DNA from 3 places in the Rhizobium sp. SRDI969 genome. Region 3 is predicted to be linked to each of the others. Evidence: predicted binding sites of a transcription regulator. Region 3 holds the regulator's gene; each other region holds the start of a gene.
What was found. The regulator PhoB, encoded in region 3, activates phosphate uptake and scavenging genes when phosphate is short. The targets are predictions, from matches to a motif close to TGTCATNNANCTGTCAT.

Region 1: the regulator PhoB is predicted to act here: its motif matches at 1,985-2,001, upstream of N2A41_RS15750 (DUF1045 domain-containing protein).
Region 2: the regulator PhoB is predicted to act here: its motif matches at 4,050-4,066, upstream of N2A41_RS11230 (UDP-2,3-diacylglucosamine diphosphatase).

Annotation. Positions count from the first base shown of each region.
Region 1 covers NZ_CP104035.1:3,131,611-3,137,170, reverse strand. Annotated here, with positions in the region: gene mnmD (tRNA (5-methylaminomethyl-2-thiouridine)(34)-methyltransferase MnmD) at 69-785, opposite strand; gene N2A41_RS15755 (NAD(P)/FAD-dependent oxidoreductase) at 784-1,962, shown strand; gene N2A41_RS15750 (DUF1045 domain-containing protein) at 2,077-2,784, shown strand; gene puuE (allantoinase PuuE) at 2,912-3,835, shown strand; gene uraD (2-oxo-4-hydroxy-4-carboxy-5-ureidoimidazoline decarboxylase) at 3,835-4,335, shown strand; gene N2A41_RS15735 (HepT-like ribonuclease domain-containing protein) at 4,332-4,694, shown strand; gene N2A41_RS15730 (ureidoglycolate lyase) at 4,678-5,199, shown strand; gene uraH (hydroxyisourate hydrolase) at 5,196-5,552, shown strand.
Region 2 covers NZ_CP104035.1:2,224,933-2,230,492, forward strand. Annotated here, with positions in the region: gene N2A41_RS11215 (MlaE family lipid ABC transporter permease subunit) at 1-692, opposite strand, end outside; gene dgcA (N-acetyl-D-Glu racemase DgcA) at 795-1,778, shown strand; gene N2A41_RS11225 (MFS transporter) at 1,730-2,950, opposite strand; gene N2A41_RS11230 (UDP-2,3-diacylglucosamine diphosphatase) at 3,176-4,018, opposite strand; gene N2A41_RS11235 (histidine phosphatase family protein) at 4,229-4,978, shown strand; gene N2A41_RS11240 (FAD-binding oxidoreductase) at 5,109-5,560, opposite strand, start outside.
Region 3 covers NZ_CP104035.1:173,339-178,898, forward strand. Annotated here, with positions in the region: gene pstA (phosphate ABC transporter permease PstA) at 1-412, shown strand, start outside; gene pstB (phosphate ABC transporter ATP-binding protein PstB) at 428-1,243, shown strand; gene phoU (phosphate signaling complex protein PhoU) at 1,288-2,001, shown strand; gene phoB (phosphate regulon transcriptional regulator PhoB) at 2,149-2,832, shown strand; gene N2A41_RS00890 (GcrA family cell cycle regulator) at 3,089-3,622, opposite strand; gene N2A41_RS00895 (aspartate aminotransferase family protein) at 4,042-5,241, shown strand; gene argF (ornithine carbamoyltransferase) at 5,281-5,560, shown strand, end outside.

The DNA of each region.
Region 1 (5,560 bases), 1.9 Mb from region 3:
GACTATTATCGCACAGAGTGATAACTGTTAGCAACTCAGCCGTTTGAATCGATCGCACTTGCCCGAGTTTACTTGATGCCGCAGAGCATTTCGCGCTTGCCGGCAAAGCCCTTGCGGCGCTCGACGGCAAAACCTGCAGCGATGAGATTGCGGCGCACGAAGCCGGCCGCCGCATAGGTGGCGAAAGTGCCGCCGGCTGCGCTTTTCTCGCAGACGAGCCGCATCAGTTCTTCCGACCACATATCGCTGTTGCGCGACGGGGCGAAGCCGTCGAGATACCAGGCGTCGAAGCCGGGTTTGGCCTCTGCAACGCCATCGAGTGCGCGGCCGCAGATCACGCTGAGCGTCGTCTGAGAATCGAGGTTCAGCGAGACGGTGCCAGCAGGCGCTTGCGGCCAAGCCGCCGTCAGCGATCCGCGTTCGACATCGATCTCCGGCCAATGCGACAGCGCCCTGCCGATTTCTTCGCTGCGCATCGGATAAAGTTCGAAGGAGATGAAATGCAGGTGCTGGCCGTTCGCACGATGGAGCTTCCATTGCCGCCAGGTTTCAGTGAAGTTCAGGCCGGTGCCGAAGCCGAGTTCTCCGATCTGGAATCTCTGCCGCCCATTCCAGCGCTCCGGCAGGCCGTTGCCGGCGAGAAAAACGTGGCCGCATTCCAGCCGCCCATCGGTCTGGCAATAAAAATGATCGCCAAAGGCGGTGGAATAGGGCATATCGCCGTCGCGCCATTCGAGCGGCTGCGGCGCGCCCGCGCCAATCTGATCGGGGTTCACGTCTGTCATGGAAAAAGCCGATAGTCCTCAGCCGGTCTCAGGTCAATCGTCCTTAGAATTGCTGATTGTCGGCGGCGGCATCATGGGGCTCTGGGCGGCCGTCCATGCCGAACGCCGGGGCATCCGTGCTCTAATCGCTGACGCCGGCAGGTTGGGCGAAGGTGCAAGTGGTGGCCTGCTCGGCGCGCTGATGCCGCATATGCCGGACCGGTGGTCGGAGAAGAAGCAGTTCCAGTTCGATGCGCTGGTCTCGCTCGAAGCCGAAATCACAGCGCTCGAAGCGGAGACCGGGCTTTCCGCCGGGTATAACAGGTCCGGACGGCTGATCCCGCTGCCGAAGCCGCATCTCAACAAAATAGCGCGTGGCCATTTTGAGGACGCCGAACGCCATTGGCGGGCGGGTGACCGCCGCTTCCACTGGCATGTGCTCGACGGCCTTGATATGGACGGTTGGATCGAGGCGTCTGCCGGCGAGAGCGGCTTCGTACACGACACACTCGCCGCCCGCGTTGCGCCCCGCTTGCTGATCGCAGCGCTCATCGCCTTCCTGCGGCGGGCAAAGCATGTTCGCGTCCAGGAGAATGCGGCGATTGCCGGCCTCGACCCCGATCGCGGCATGGCCGAAATAAACGGCGAAACCATCGTTTTCAGTCACTGCATCCTGGCCGCCGGCCATCAGTCCTTTCCGTTGTTGCAGGTCCTGACGCCGGGGCTGAAACAGCCGCTCGGCCAGGCGGTCAAGGGGCAGGCAGCGCTATTGAAAGCCGATATCGACCCGGCGCTGCCGACGATCTTCCTCGACGGGCTCTATGTCGTCGCGCACGAGGGCGGGCAAGCGGCAATCGGCAGCACCAGCGAGAACCGTTTTGACGACCCGACGTCGACCGACGCCCAGCTCGATATGCTGATCGAGGCGGCGCGCGGCATCGTGCCATCTCTTCGCGACGCCCCCGTTGTCGAGCGCTGGGCCGGGCTTCGCCCAAAGGCGATAGACCGGGATCCGATGATCGGCCGCCATCCCGAACATCCACGCCTGATCGCGCTGACCGGCGGCTTCAAAGTCAGCTTCGGCCTCGCCCACCGGCTGGCGGAGGCGGCGATATGTATCGCAGACGATGCAGACTGCGGATTTTTGCTGCCGGAAAGCTTCGCAATCTCAAGCCACATCGCGGCGGCTTCACGTTAAACGTGAATTAGGCGCTGCTTCGTTTCGTTATTCTGTCATGCAAATCACCTATCTGCTTGCGCATCGACAGCGCCGGATCTGAACGGCGCTTACTTCCTTGATGGAGGAAATTGCATGCGCTATGCCATTTGCTTCACGCCTCCGGCGAGCGACCTGTTGTCGCTCGTGGCCGCCAATTGGCTTGGCCGAAACGTGTTTTCGGGCGATATGATGGAGCCTCCGGCAGTTCGTGGCCTCGGTATTCACGAGATCGCCTTCCATACCGCCGTGCCCCGGCGCTACGGTTTTCATGGCGTCTTGAAAGCGCCATTTCAGCTGTCCAACGACATGTCCGAATCGCAACTCCTGCGCGATCTGATGCGTTTTTCCGGGACCTTCGTTCCCTTTCAGATTCCGCGTATCGAAGTCGCCCGGCTCGGCAATTTCTACAGCTTGCTGCCGAGCACGCCTTGCGAGCAGATCCAGTATCTCGCCTCGGCGATCGTGCAGGAATTCGATCGTTTCCGCGCACCGCTCAGCGAGGCCGAGATCGAACGCAGTGATCCGGACGGGCTATCGGCGGCACAGTTTGCCAACCTTCATCGCTGGGGCAATCCCTATGTGATGGAAGAGTTCCGCTTTCATATGCCGGTGACAGGCCTCGTCAACGCGATCGACATGCCGCGCATCGAGCCGGCGCTGCGGACGATCTTCGAGCCTGTCTTGAGTGAGCCGGTCACGGTTTCGAACGTGGCGCTGATGATCGAGGAGGGCACGGGCGGCCCTTTCCGCGTTCATTCGCTGCATCCGATGGGTAAGGTCAGCGCGCGCAGGATCGCCTGACGAACCAATGCCTCAAAGGTTGGCGCCGGAGCGCCGGCGTTCGGACAGAACTCCGTTGCGCAGTTTCCGGCTCGACATTCCGGCTACGGATGCTACCGTTTCCTCTGTCTTTTCAGAGGGTGATTTAATGGTATCCGAGACTTATCCGCGCAATCTTGTCGGCTATGGGCGCCTGACGCCCGATCCGAAATGGCCGGACGAGGCGCGTGTCGCCGTGCAGTTCGTCATCAACTACGAGGAAGGCGGCGAAAGCTCGATCCTCGACGGCGATGCGGCCTCCGAAAACCTGCTATCGGAGATCGTCGGCGCGGCCGCCTGGTCGGGACAGCGCAACCTCAACATGGAATCGATCTACGAATATGGTTCGCGTGCTGGCTTCTGGCGGCTTTGGCGGATGTTCACAGATCTCAACGTGCAAGCGACCGTCTACGGCGTGACGCTGGCGATGGCCCGCAACCCCGAGGCCGTCGCCGCGATGAAGGAGGCCGGTTGGGAGATCGCCAGCCACGGCTACCGTTGGCTGGAATACAAGGATTTTCCCGAGGATCTGGAGCGCAAGCATATCCTCGAAGCGGTGCGCCTGCATACCGAACTTACCGGTGAGCGGCCCTATGGCATGTATCAGGGCAAGCCTTCCGACAATACGCTTCGGCTGGTGCAGGAGGAGGGCGGTTTCCTCTATTCCTCCGATTCCTATGCCGACGACCTGCCTTACTGGGTGAAGGGCGTCGACGGGAAACCCTTCCTGATCATCCCCTATACGCTCGAAACCAACGACATGCGTTTTGCCACGCCGCAGGGCTTCAATGCCGGCGATCAGTTCTTCACCTATCTAAAGGACGCCTTCGACACGCTTTACGAGGAAGGCAAGGCGGGCAGCCCGAAGATGATGTCGGTCGGCCTGCATTGCCGCCTCGTCGGGCGCCCGGGCCGGGCGGCGGCGTTGAAGCGCTTCATCGAATATGTACTGAAGCACGACAAAGTCTGGATTCCGCGCCGCATCGAGATCGCCGAGCACTGGCACAAGCACCATCAGCCGGAAGCGCTGTGATGATGTCGCGCGAGGATTTCGTCTCCCGCTTCGGCGGCGTCTTTGAACATTCGCCTTTCATCGCCGAGCGCGCCTATGACGCCGGCCACGTGACGGAGCCACTGGCGGCAGCCGGTGTGCATGCGGCCCTTGCCGCCATCTTCCGGGCGGCAAGCCCGCAGGAGCGTCTCGGGGTGCTCTGCGCCCATCCCGATCTTGCCGGGCGCCTTGCCATCTCTGGCGATCTCACGGAAGACAGCCGGAAGGAGCAGTCCGGCGCCGGTCTCGACCGCCTGAACCCGGCCGAACATGCCCGCTTCACCGAACTCAATTCGGCCTATGTCGAAAAATTCGGCTTTCCCTTCATCATCGCCGTCAAGGGGCTTACAAAGGACGACATCCTGTCGGCGTTCGAAGCGCGGATCGGCAATGGCCGAGACGAAGAATTGGCGACCGCGGCCGCGCAAGTCGAGCGGATCGCGCTGCTGCGCCTGACATCGATGCTGCCGGAGGCTGAATGAAAGAGCGGCGAGCGATCGACTATCTCAATGAGATGTATGAGGCGGCATCCGAAGCGCTGACCTTCGTCGGCGGAATGGATGAGGCTGCGTTTACCGGGGACAAGCTCACCTTCAAGGCGGTTGTCTTTTGCCACTTCACCATCGGTGCGGCGGCGTCCCGCCTGCTGGTGACACATCCGGAATTTGCGACCGAGCATCCCGACTTGCGGTGGACGAAAATCTGCGGCACGGGCAACCGTATCCTCGACGATCTCTTCGATCTCGATCCCTCCGAGATCTGGGAGGCGACGTATCGCACACTGCCGGAGCTTCTCTCCGCGATCGATGCCATCCGTCACTGGCATGCGCAAGGCGAGTGAAGTCATGCCCGATTTTCTCGGCATCCGCCCGCTCACCCGATCCGCCTTTGCTCCCTTCGGCGAGGTGATCGAGGCCGATCCGGCCGCAATGCGGCTCATCAATGGCGGCACAACGGAGCGTTTCCATGCACTCGCCGCCACTGAGGCGACGGGCGAGGATGCGCGCGTCGTCATCAACCTCTTTCGCGGCCAGCCGCGTAGCTTCCCCTATGAAGTCACCATGATGGAGCGCCATCCTTTCGGCAGCCAGAGTTTCTCGCCGGTCTCGGGCCGTCCTTTTCTCGTCGTCGTCTCCGAGGATGAGAACGGCCGCCCGGGCAGGCCGCAGGTGTTTCTGGCGCGCGGCGACCAGGGGGTGAACTATCGCCGCAACGTCTGGCATCATCCGCTGATGGCGCTTGGCCAAGTCTCAGATTTCCTGGTCGTCGACCGCGACGGACCGGGCAACAATCTGGAAGAATTCTTTTTCGAAACCCCCTATATCATCGAAGAGCCAGCCCCATGACCGGACTGACCACGCATGTTCTCGACACCGCTCTCGGCAAGCCGGCCGAAGGCTTGAGGATCGATCTTTTCCAGCTCGACGGCGAGATTCGCAGGCATCTGAAGACGGTGGAGACCAATGCCGACGGCCGGGTTGATGGCGGCCCTATCCTCATTGGTGAAAATTTTCGAGCCGGTACCTACGAACTGGTCTTCCACGCCGGCGATTATCTGAGGGCCAGCGGCACGCCGCTGTCGCATCCCGCCTTCCTCGATCTCGTGCCGATCCGCTTCGGCATTGCCGACGTCACGGCGCACTACCATGTGCCGTTGCTGATATCGCCCTATGGTTATTCTACTTACCGAGGGAGCTAGAGCCTTTC
Region 2 (5,560 bases), 2.1 Mb from region 3:
AGAAGCACGCCGATTTCGCGCAATTGCAGGATGCCGACGAGATCGACGACAAAAACCTCAGCGCCGAAGTAGCGCAGCTGAAAGGCGCCCTGCTGGGCAATGATCGCCCCGATCAGAAACGACATCAGCAGGATGATCGGGACGGCGCGAACGCCCATATGGTCGATCTGGTTGACGATTGAGGCCGGTGAAACGCCGCTGCCGCGGCCGAATTTCATCTGGGCGCCGCGCACCGCCGAGCCGAGGATATACATGGCGGCAGCGAAATTGTCCCAGATCTCATAGGTCATTTTGCCGATCGGCGCGAAGATGCGCGCAATAAGCGAGACTTTCTCCGTCTGCTCCGGCTCGGGCTTGGCCGGCTCCTCGGAAAACATCTCCAGCATTTCGTCGATATGCGGATTGGTGCCTTCGAAGCGAACCACCCGGCCGCTCGCCTCTTCTTGTTTCTTCAGCCGGCACAGCAGCCAGATGCCGGCGGTGTCAATATCCGAAACGTCCGAGAGGTCTACGGTCAAGTCACCGGTCTTTTTCTGCAGCAGCTTTTCGAAATCGCGCAGCACCAGATGGATGTAGGCGCTGCGCCAATTTCCTTGAAGACGCACACGCTGTCCCGAGCCATCAGCCTGGTCGTCCACATCAAGGGAGGCGGCGTTGCGATTCTCGGCGTTCAAGATACTTGTGTCTTTCAAGGCTTATAGCGACATTGCCGACTCGCGAAGCAGATCGTTCGTCGCCCGGCGCGTCAATATACAGAAGCACCGTGCAATTTCCATGCTCGTAGGAGAGCAATAATGCCGCGCACCCTCGATATCCAGATGAATTCCTTTCCGATTGCCGGGACCTTCACTATCTCGCGCGGGGCAAAGACCGAGGCCGAAGTGATCACCTGCACGCTTGTCGAAAAGGGTGCGCAGGGGCGCGGCGAATGCGTGCCTTACCGCCGCTACGGCGAGACCATGCAGAGCGTTTTCGCCCAGATCGACGCGGCGCGACCGCTGATCGAGGCCGGCATTTCGCGCAGCGACCTGCTATCGGCCATGCCGCCGGGCGCGGCCCGCAACGCCGTCGATTGTGCCCTCTGGGATCTCCAGGCAAAACAGACAGGAGACAGCGTCGCCGCCCGCCTCGGCATTGCCGCTCCGCAGCCGCTCACCACCGCTTACACCATCTCGCTCGGCACGCCGGAGGTGATGGCCGCCCAGGCGCGCGAGCATGCCGGCCGCGCCCTGCTGAAGGTCAAGGTCGGCACCGGCGACGATGAAAGCCGCATCCGCGCCGTCCGCGTCGCCGCGCCCGACGCCGCCATCATTCTCGACGCCAATGAGGGCTGGCCGGAGGCCGTGTTGGAGCGTCATCTCCATATTGCCGCAGAAGCAGGCATCGCCCTCGTCGAGCAGCCGCTGCCGGCTGGCCGCGATGGGCTGCTCGCCGAAATCAACCGCCCGCTCCTCGTCTGCGCCGACGAGAGCGTCCACCATACCGGCGATCTCGCGAGCCTCGCCGACCGCTACGACGCGATCAATATCAAGCTCGACAAGACCGGCGGACTGACGGAGGCGCTGTCGATGAAGGTCGAGGCCGAACGGCTCGGATTCAGCATCATGATCGGCTGCATGGTCGGTACCTCGCTTGCCATGGCGCCCGCCGTTCTGCTCGCCCAAAATGCCGATTTCGTCGATCTCGACGGCCCGTTGCTGCTGGCCCGCGACCGCGAACCCGGCCTGCGCTACGCCGCTTCGCTGGTCTTTCCGCCCGAAAGCACCCTCTGGGGTTGAAGGTAATAGGCTGAGATGACGAGGCAGAGGCCGGAAAACGCGATCAGCGCCATGACGTAATAGCTGACAACGCCGAGCCAGGCGTAGAGATAACCCGACGCCAGGGTCATCAGCGCCATCGCCATGCCGACATAGAAGAAATAGGCGCCCTGCGCTGATGATTCCTGCGTTTCCTGAACCGTCGCCATGATCCGCCGCTGCACGCCGGTATGCACGAAGGCGTAGGTAAAGCCGTGGAAACATTGCAGCAGGAAGAAACCGGCAAAACCGGTATTCATCGGAAACAGGATCCAGCGGCAGACGCTGATGGCGCAGCCGAAGCGGATCAGCGTCCAGGCGTCGAAGCGACGGTTGAGACGCTTCGACAGGAAGAACACCGTCACTTCCGAAGCGACGCCGGCGCTCCAGAGCAGCCCGACCTCAGTGCCGGAGAAGCCGAGCTGATGCCAGTAGATCGAGGAAAAAGCGTTGAGCACCGCATGGCTCGACTGCTGGATGGCGACGCCGATCAAAAGCAGCAGCAGGTGCGGCTCGCGCAGGCCGCTGCCGGTGGCGGCCGGAATGTTGATCGGCTGGCCGCGGCGCCGCGTCGGCCCGATGCGCGGACAGAAGATCGCCATGACAACGGTCATGATAAAGCCGAACACCATGACATCAAGCACCATCCCGCCGCCCCATCGGCTGATCATCTGGCCACCAACCAGCGTCGAGACGATGAAGGCGATCGAGCCCCACACGCGCATCGACCCGTAATCGAGCCCCCAGCGGCGCACACCTGAGATGACGATCGATTCGACGATAGGCACATAGGGCGCGAAGGTGGCGCCCTGCAGCGCATAGATGATCGCCACGGGCCAGAAGGTCGTCGTCCAGAAGAGCGCGATCGCCGTCAGCAGCGACATGCCGCCCGACCAAAGCAGCACGTCGGCGCGCTCCTTCAAGCGGTCGGCGATCATGGCGACGACAGGCGCCACCAGCACGCGAACCACCATCGGTATGGCAAGGATGATGCCGATTTCGTGGTCGCTGAAGCTGTGGGTTGCGAGCCAGACGGGAAAGAACGGCAGGACGATGCCGTTGACGAGCAGCGGCGCGCAATAGGAAAGCGCGCTGAGCAGCCGGAAACGCGGCGGCGCTCCCTCACCCGTCGGGGAATTTTGAGCGGGAATCATAGGTGGACCTGCAGGAAACTGGACGCTGTCCTAACACACCACCCTGGAGGCGACTATTGCGAGAAATAACCGTTCTGAAACGTTTTAGAAAATAAACAAGGCCTGTCGCCAAACGGTAACGGCCAAATACCTACTGTTTTATTTTAAGTGTTTGCGGCGTCCTATACGCGTCTGAAAAGACGCGCGGCGCTGTAAAGCGCAAACGCGGATGCGCCGCCGCCAGAATCAAGCGGCCTGCGGGGCCAGTTCGCCCTCATCATGCATTTCGATGGCGGCAAGCGCCGGCACGCTACTGGCAAGCGCCCGCCAGGTGATCAGTTCGAACGTGCCATCCTCGTGCTCGGCGACCGCCGTGCAGCTTTCCACCCAATCGCCGGTATTGATGTAGCGGATGCCGTCCATGTCCTGGATGATGGCATGGTGGATATGTCCGCAGATCACCCCGTCGGCGCCGTTTTTGCGGGCTTCCTCGGCCACGACGCGCTCGAATTCACCGATGAAATTGACCGCATGTTTGACCTGCAGCTTCGCCCAGGCCGAGAATGACCAGTAGGGCATGCCAAGCCGGCGGCGCACCGCCGCCAGGATGACGTTGATGCGGATCGCCGTGTCATAGGCCCAGTCGCCGAGATAGGCCAGCAGTCGGGCGTTGCGGACGACGATGTCGAACTCGTCGCCGTGCAGGATCAGGTATTTCTTGCCGTCGGCGCCGTCAAGCATCATGCGCTCGACGACTTCGATGCCGCCGAAATGCATGCCCGGGAAGGCGCGCAGGAATTCGTCGTGATTGCCGGGAATATAGACGACGCGCGTGCCCTTGCGCGCCTTGCGCAACAGCTTCTGGACGACATCGTTGCAGACCTGCGGCCAGTACCAGCTGCGCTTCAGGCGCCAACCGTCGACGATGTCGCCGACGAGCACGATCGTATCGGCCTCGTGGTGGCGCAGGAAATCCAGCAGGAAGTCGGCCTTCGCGGCCTTCGAGCCGAGATGGACATCGGAAATGAAGAGCGTGCGGAAATGTCTGGGTTCCATCATGTCTTTCACGAGCTGCCGCTCATGTCCCATCTTTCATCTAGCCTTCCAAAACCAGACTCGTGTTTCAGGAAGATGACAAGCTGGGGAAAAGCCCTGCAACCCGTCCATTCCGCGCGGCCGCCTGGCCGTCGCCGCGCGTGCAGCACGCCCGTCGCCGCCAAGCCCACTGACGAGGTTGCCGTGCGCATTCAGGGCGTTCATGATGACGGCGATTCCATATCCGACAATGCGGGATGGCTGATGCGTCTCTTTCTCGTTCGCCACGGCGAATCCCTCGGCAACATCAACGAACAGGCCTACCGCCAATTCGGCGATCACAATGTGCCGCTGACGCAGTGGGGCCATCGGCAGGCGCTCGAAGCAGGCGGCGTGATCGCCTCCTATCTGCAAGCACTGCCGAGCGCGGGTTTCGGCAAGCTGCATATCTGGTATTCGCCCTTTCTGAGGACGCGGCAGAGCAAGGATGCGCTGCTCGAAGCCCTGCCGGCAAGCTTCATCGGCGATATCAGGGAAGACTATCTGCTGCGCGAACAGGATTTCGGTCTCTTCACCGAAATCTACGACCGCGCCGAACAGAAGCGGAAGTTTCCCGAAGAGTTCGAAAGATGGGCGAGGCTGCGCAGCAACAGCGGCAAGTTCTACGCACGGCCGCCGGATGGCGAAAGCCGGGCGGATGTGGCCCAGCGGGTGCGCCTGTTCCTCCAGACCGTCATGCACGATGCCGAAAATAGCGACCACAACGTCGTGATCGTCGGTCATGGCGTCACCAACCGGGCGGTCGAAATGAATTTCCTGCACCGCCCTGTCGAATGGTTCGAGCACTCCGACAATCCCGGAAACGCCGATATCACCCTGATCGAGGGGACGCGCTCGCAAGGATACGAGTCGATCCTGCTGCATCAGGCCGCCGACCGGCAGCCGGGACAGGAAGGCGAACTGCGCGATGCCTATGGCGCGGACGTGACGATCACGCCGAAGCCCGGCAGGTAGCGACGCCGGACCGAAACGATCGGCATGTCACCGGCCAAGGACATTATGCTACGAGCGCCAGAACATCGTGCCGCCGCGCGTTGAGCAAGCGCGCGACGGAGTGATTCAATGCCTTGATTTCGCCACCCCGTCAGGCGGCGCGCACGGCCGCCACGGGTTTGACGTTCTGGTTCATGCGGAACAGGTTGTTCGGATCGTAGCGCAGCTTGATTTCGGCAAGGCGGTGGTAGTTGGTCCCGTATGCTATTTCGACCCGATCGGTTTCGTCTTCCGGCATGAAGTTGATATAGGCGGTACCGACCGAATGCGGCTTGGTTGCCTCGAAAAGCTCACGCGCCCAGCCGGTGCAGCTTCCGTCCATCCCGGCTTCCCGCCAGCGCGCATGCACATTCATGACGAAATGCGAGCTGCGCTGCGGAAACGCGGTGGCTTCGGTCGGAACACGCCCGGCCGCACCGCCGACATGGCCGATGAAGATCTCGCATTCCGGGCCGGGCAGCTTGCGCACGGCATTGAGCAGGACGTCGATCGCCGGATCCGAAAGCGAGGCGAAATCCTGGCTCTTCCAGTAATTGCGCGCAC
Region 3 (5,560 bases):
GACCCTGCCGACGATCATCATCGCCACGCGTGCGGCTCTGCGCGCCGTGCCGCCGTCGATCCGCGCCGCAGCGCTCGGCCTCGGCGCGTCGAAGATGCAGATGGTGTTTCACCATGTTCTACCGCTCGCCATGCCAGGCATCCTCACCGGCACGATCATCGGCCTGGCGCACGCGCTCGGCGAAACCGCGCCGCTGCTCCTGATTGGCATGGTCGCCTTCGTCGCCAACGCGCCGACGACACCGCTCGATCCCTCGACGGCTCTGCCCGTACAGGTCTATATGTGGGCCAACGAGGCCGAACGTGCCTTCGTTGAGCGTACTTCGGGTGCCATCATCGTCCTGCTCCTGTTCCTGATCGTCATGAACATGGGCGCCATCCTCTTGCGTCGTCGCTTCGAGCGCCGCTGGTAAACGGAGTTAAACATCATGAACATGTTGACGGAAGCTGCAGTTGAAAAGGCGCTGGATCGCAAGATGAGCAACGTCCCGTATAAGATGATCGGAAAGGAAGTCTCGGTTTACTATGGCGAGAAGCGCGCGCTTTTCGATGTGAACCTGAACGTCCGCGAAAACACCGTAACCGCCCTGATCGGCCCGTCCGGCTGCGGCAAGTCGACCTTCCTGCGGTGCCTCAACCGCATGAACGACACGATCGACGGCTGCCGCGTCACCGGCAAGATCACGCTTGATACCGACGATATCTATGATCCCGATATCGACGTCGTCGAACTTCGCGCCCGCGTCGGCATGGTCTTCCAGAAGCCGAACCCGTTCCCGAAGACGATCTACGAAAACGTCTCCTACGGCCCGCGCATCCATGGCCTTGCCAAGTCGAAGGCCGACCTCGACCAGATCGTCGAGACCAGCCTGCAGCGCGCCGGTCTCTGGAACGAAGTCAAGGACCGCGTGCATGAATCCGGCACCGGCCTGTCCGGCGGTCAGCAGCAGCGCCTCTGCATTGCCCGTGCCGTTGCCGTCAGCCCTGAGGTCATCCTCATGGACGAGCCCTGCTCGGCGCTCGACCCGATCGCCACCGCCAAGGTCGAGGAACTGATCCACGAGCTGCGCGAGAACTACACGATCGTCATCGTCACCCACTCCATGCAGCAGGCCGCGCGTGTCTCGCAGCGCACCGCCATGTTCCACCTTGGCAATCTTGTCGAGGAAAACGACACCGACAAGATGTTCACCAATCCCGACGACCCGCGCACCCAGGACTACATCATGGGTCGTTTCGGCTGATTTTGGCGACACCAAGCCTTCCCGTTATTCGAGGATAAAGCCCCATGGCATCGACACATATTTATTCTGCCTATGATGATGATTTGAAGTTCCTGTCCAGGCGGATTTCCGAAATGGGCGGTCTGGCCGAGCAGATGGTCGCCGAATCCGTCCGGGCGCTCGTCAATGGCGATACCGCGCTGGCGCAGAAGGTCATCTCCGACGACGTGATCCTCGATCATGCCGAACGCGAAATCGGCGACAAGGCGATCGTCACCATTGCCCGCCGTCAGCCGATGGCTGCGGACCTGCGCGAAATCATGGGTTCGATCCGCATCGCCGCCGATCTCGAACGCGTCGGCGACCTCGGCAAGAACACCGCCAAGCGCGTCATCGCCGTCCAAAGCACCGGCGTTCCCCGCAAGCTCGCCCGCGGCCTTGAGCATCTGTCCGAGCTGGCGCTCGTCCAGCTCAAGGAAGTGCTCGACGTCTACACCAATCGTTCCGCCGACAAGGCGAATGCGATCCGCGAACGCGACAACGAGATCGACGCCATGTACACCTCGCTGTTCCGCGAGCTCCTGACCTACATGATGGAAGATCCGCGCAACATCACCAGCTGCACGCATCTTCTCTTCTGCGCCAAGAACATCGAGCGCATCGGCGACCACGCCACCAACATCGCCGAAACGATCTTTTACATGACGACAGGCGCGCAGCCGGAAGGCGACCGTCCGAAGGACGACAGCGCCAACACCGTCGGCGCGGTCACGGAATAACCGTCCGGGCCAGTCGCCCGGACCAGTCAATTGCGTGCGCGCCCGTCCGGGCGCGCAAAGAGGTCGCAGCCAATTTCTGAGTTTGCGCAGGATGCATTGCTTAAATCACCCCCGGTTTAAGGATCATGCGCGAGGAGACCGATACGCATGATCCCGAGAGTTGCAGTTGTTGAAGACGAGGAAGCCCTCAGCGTGCTTCTTCGCTACAATCTCGAAGCGGAAGGCTTCGAGGTCGATACCATTCTTCGTGGCGACGAAGCCGAAATGCGGCTTCAGGAGCGCACTCCCGATCTTCTCATCCTCGATTGGATGCTGCCCGGCGTCTCGGGCATCGAGCTCTGCCGGCGGCTGCGCATGCGGCCGGAAACCGAGCGCCTGCCGATCATCATGCTGACGGCGCGCGGCGAAGAGAGCGAGCGCGTCCGCGGATTGTCGACGGGCGCCGACGATTACGTCGTCAAGCCCTTCTCGACCCCCGAGCTCGTTGCCCGCGTCAAGGCGATGCTGCGCCGCGCCCGTCCCGAGGTGCTGTCGACGGTGCTGAAATGCGGTGACATCGAGCTCGACCGCGAGACCCATCGCGTCCATCGCAAGACCCGTGAAGTCCGCCTCGGCCCCACCGAATTCCGCCTGCTGGAATTCCTGATGTCGTCGCCGGGCCGGGTCTTCTCCCGCTCGCAGCTGTTGGATGGCGTCTGGGGCCACGATATCTATGTCGACGAGCGCACCGTCGACGTCCATGTCGGCCGCCTGCGCAAGGCGCTGAATTTCTCCAACATGCAGGACGTTATCCGCACCGTCCGCGGCGCCGGCTATTCGATGGAAGCCTGAGGGCTTCCGTTCTGGTTACTGACAAGGGCTCGTGCTAACGTCTGCCCCTCACCCTAACCCTCTCCCCGTAAGCGGGGCGAGGGGACGTGCCCCGCGAAAGGTTGGTGGGGATGGAGAGGGTGCGGCATGTCCCTTCGCCCCGCAAGCGGGGAGAAGGTGCCGGCAGGCGGATGAGGGGCAGCCATCCGCACGGACCAAAATTGCATAAAAAACGGGCCACTCGGCCCGTTTCGTCATTCTAGCAATGATCACCCGTTCAGCTGGCCCGGGCTGCCGCCCGGCGGCGTTCGTTGACCGGCTGGTAGGCAAGCTTCTGGTGATAGCCGCAATAAGGCGAATTGTCGGGGGACTCGCAGCCGCAGAAATGGAAGTCGTCCTTCAGCGGATCGCCGACCGGCCACTTGCAGGTGCGTTCGGTCAGCTCCGTCAGGCCGAGGCGTCGGGAAATCGGCACCACCACATTGCCTCTCGGCACATATTCCATTTCCTCGATCGTTTCGATCTCGATCTCTTCCTTCAGCATGGTCGCGCCCTGCTGGCGGGTAACGGTGCGGGTCGTGACCCGTGAGGCGTAGTTCGGCGCGCGCGGCGCCGAGGTATTGCGCTTCGGCGTTCGCGCCGCGGTGTTGGTGCCGCCGGCCTTGGCACGGCCGGGGAGGCACAGCCGATGCACTTTGCCGATGACCGCGTTTCTGCTGACCCCGCCAAGCTGCGCAGCGATCTGGCTGGCGCTCAGTCCTTCGGCCCAAAGTTTCTTGAGTTTCTCGACCCGCTCGTCTGTCCAGTTCATGCCCTGTCTCCACCTTCTGCGTTGGTGATGGCAGAATCCCTCACCGTTGTCCCGGGAGCTCCGAAACAAGAAACGCTTGATCAATTTTGGTGACTAGTTCCGCCGCATGCAGTCTAGTAATTGATCTTTAACCTAGTGTGAGCCTGACTCCGTGACAAGAGTCGCATGAATCCGGATGAATCGAATTCGTAGTTTTCCCCAACTTGCTGCCCCTGCGTGTCATTTCTGCAATAATGCCTGTTGATGACTGGAAATGCCGCTGTACACTCTTGCTGCATACGCTAAGGGCGCCGTTTTGTTGACATTGCAGCGCGAAAAGGAAATAGTGCCACTCGCCGCCGCAAGGCGGCATTTTTGATTTTTCGGGCCTGGTTTCCTTAGCCGGAGTCATTGCCCGGCAACTTGATGGAGATCGCGCCATGGCTGAAGCCGCGCCGCTTTATGACACCTATTCTCGTGCCCCGCTGCGGTTCGAGCGAGGCGAGGGCGTATGGCTGATCACCGAAAGCGGCGAGCGATATCTCGATTTCGGCGCCGGCGTCGCCGTCACCTCCGTCGGCCACAGCAATCCGCATGTTGTGGGCGCACTGAAGGAGCAGGCCGACAAGGTGTGGCACCTGTCGAACATCTATGAGATCCCCGGCCAGGAGCGTCTGGCAAAACGGCTGACGGACGCCACCTTCGCCGACAAGGTGTTCTTCACCAATTCGGGCGCCGAGGCGCTCGAATGCGCGATCAAGACGGCGCGCCGCTATCAGTTTTCCAAGGGTCATCCCGAGCGCTTCCATATCATCACGTTCGAAGGCGCCTTCCACGGACGGACGCTGGCGACGATCGCCGCCGGCGGCCAGGAAAAATATCTGGAAGGCTTCGGCCCGAAGGCGCCGGGTTTCGATCAGGTTGCTTTCGGCGACATCGAAGCGGTTCGCGCCGCGATCACCGATGCTACGGCCGCCATCCTCATCGAGCCGGTGCAGGGCGAGGGCGGCGTGCGCCCTGCCACCAACGAGTTCATGAAGGCGCTTCGCCAGCTCTGCGACGAGAACGGCCTGCTGTTGATCCTCGACGAGGTCCAGACCGGCGTCGGCCGCACCGGCAAGCTCTTCGCCCATGAATGGTCGGGTATCACGCCCGATATCATGGCTGTCGCCAAGGGCATCGGCGGCGGGTTCCCGCTCGGCGCCTGCCTTGCCACGTCGGAGGCCGCCTCCGGCATGAAGGCCGGCACGCATGGCTCGACCTATGGCGGCAATCCGCTTGCCATGGCCGTCGGCAGCGCCGTGCTCGACATCATCCTTGCCGATGGCTTCCTCCAGCATGTGCGCGACGTAGCGCTTGTCTTCCGCCAGGGCCTCGCTTCGCTGAAGGATCGTTATCCCGATGTGATCGAGGATATCAGAGGCGAGGGCCTTTTGCTCGGCATCAAGGCCGCCGTTCCCTCAGCCGAACTGCTGCAGGCGATCCGCGCCGCCCATCTGCTCAGCGTGCCTGCCGGCGACAACGTCATCCGCCTTCTTCCGCCGCTCGTGGTCACTGCCGAGGAAGCCCGCGAGGGTCTGGCCCGCGTCGAGCGCGCCGCCGAGAGCATTCGCGCCTCCAAGGTCAAGAAGACGGCTTGAAGAGATTGCCGCCTTCGGGCGCAGCACAGGTAAGAAGACATGAGCCCTAAACATTTCCTAGATCTTTCGGCGGTCACATCAGCCGATCTCAGAACCATCATGAACGATGCGCTTTCCCGCAAGCAGGCGTTTAAGGCAGGCCAGGGTGATAAGCCGCTCGCCGGCAAGATGCTGGCGATGATCTTCGAGAAGCCGTCGACGCGCACCCGCGTCTCCTTCGACGTCGGCATGCGCCAGCTCGGCGGCGAAACACTCTTTCTGTCCGGCACCGAGATGCAGCTTGGCCGCGCCGAGACGATCGGCGACACCGCCAAGGTGC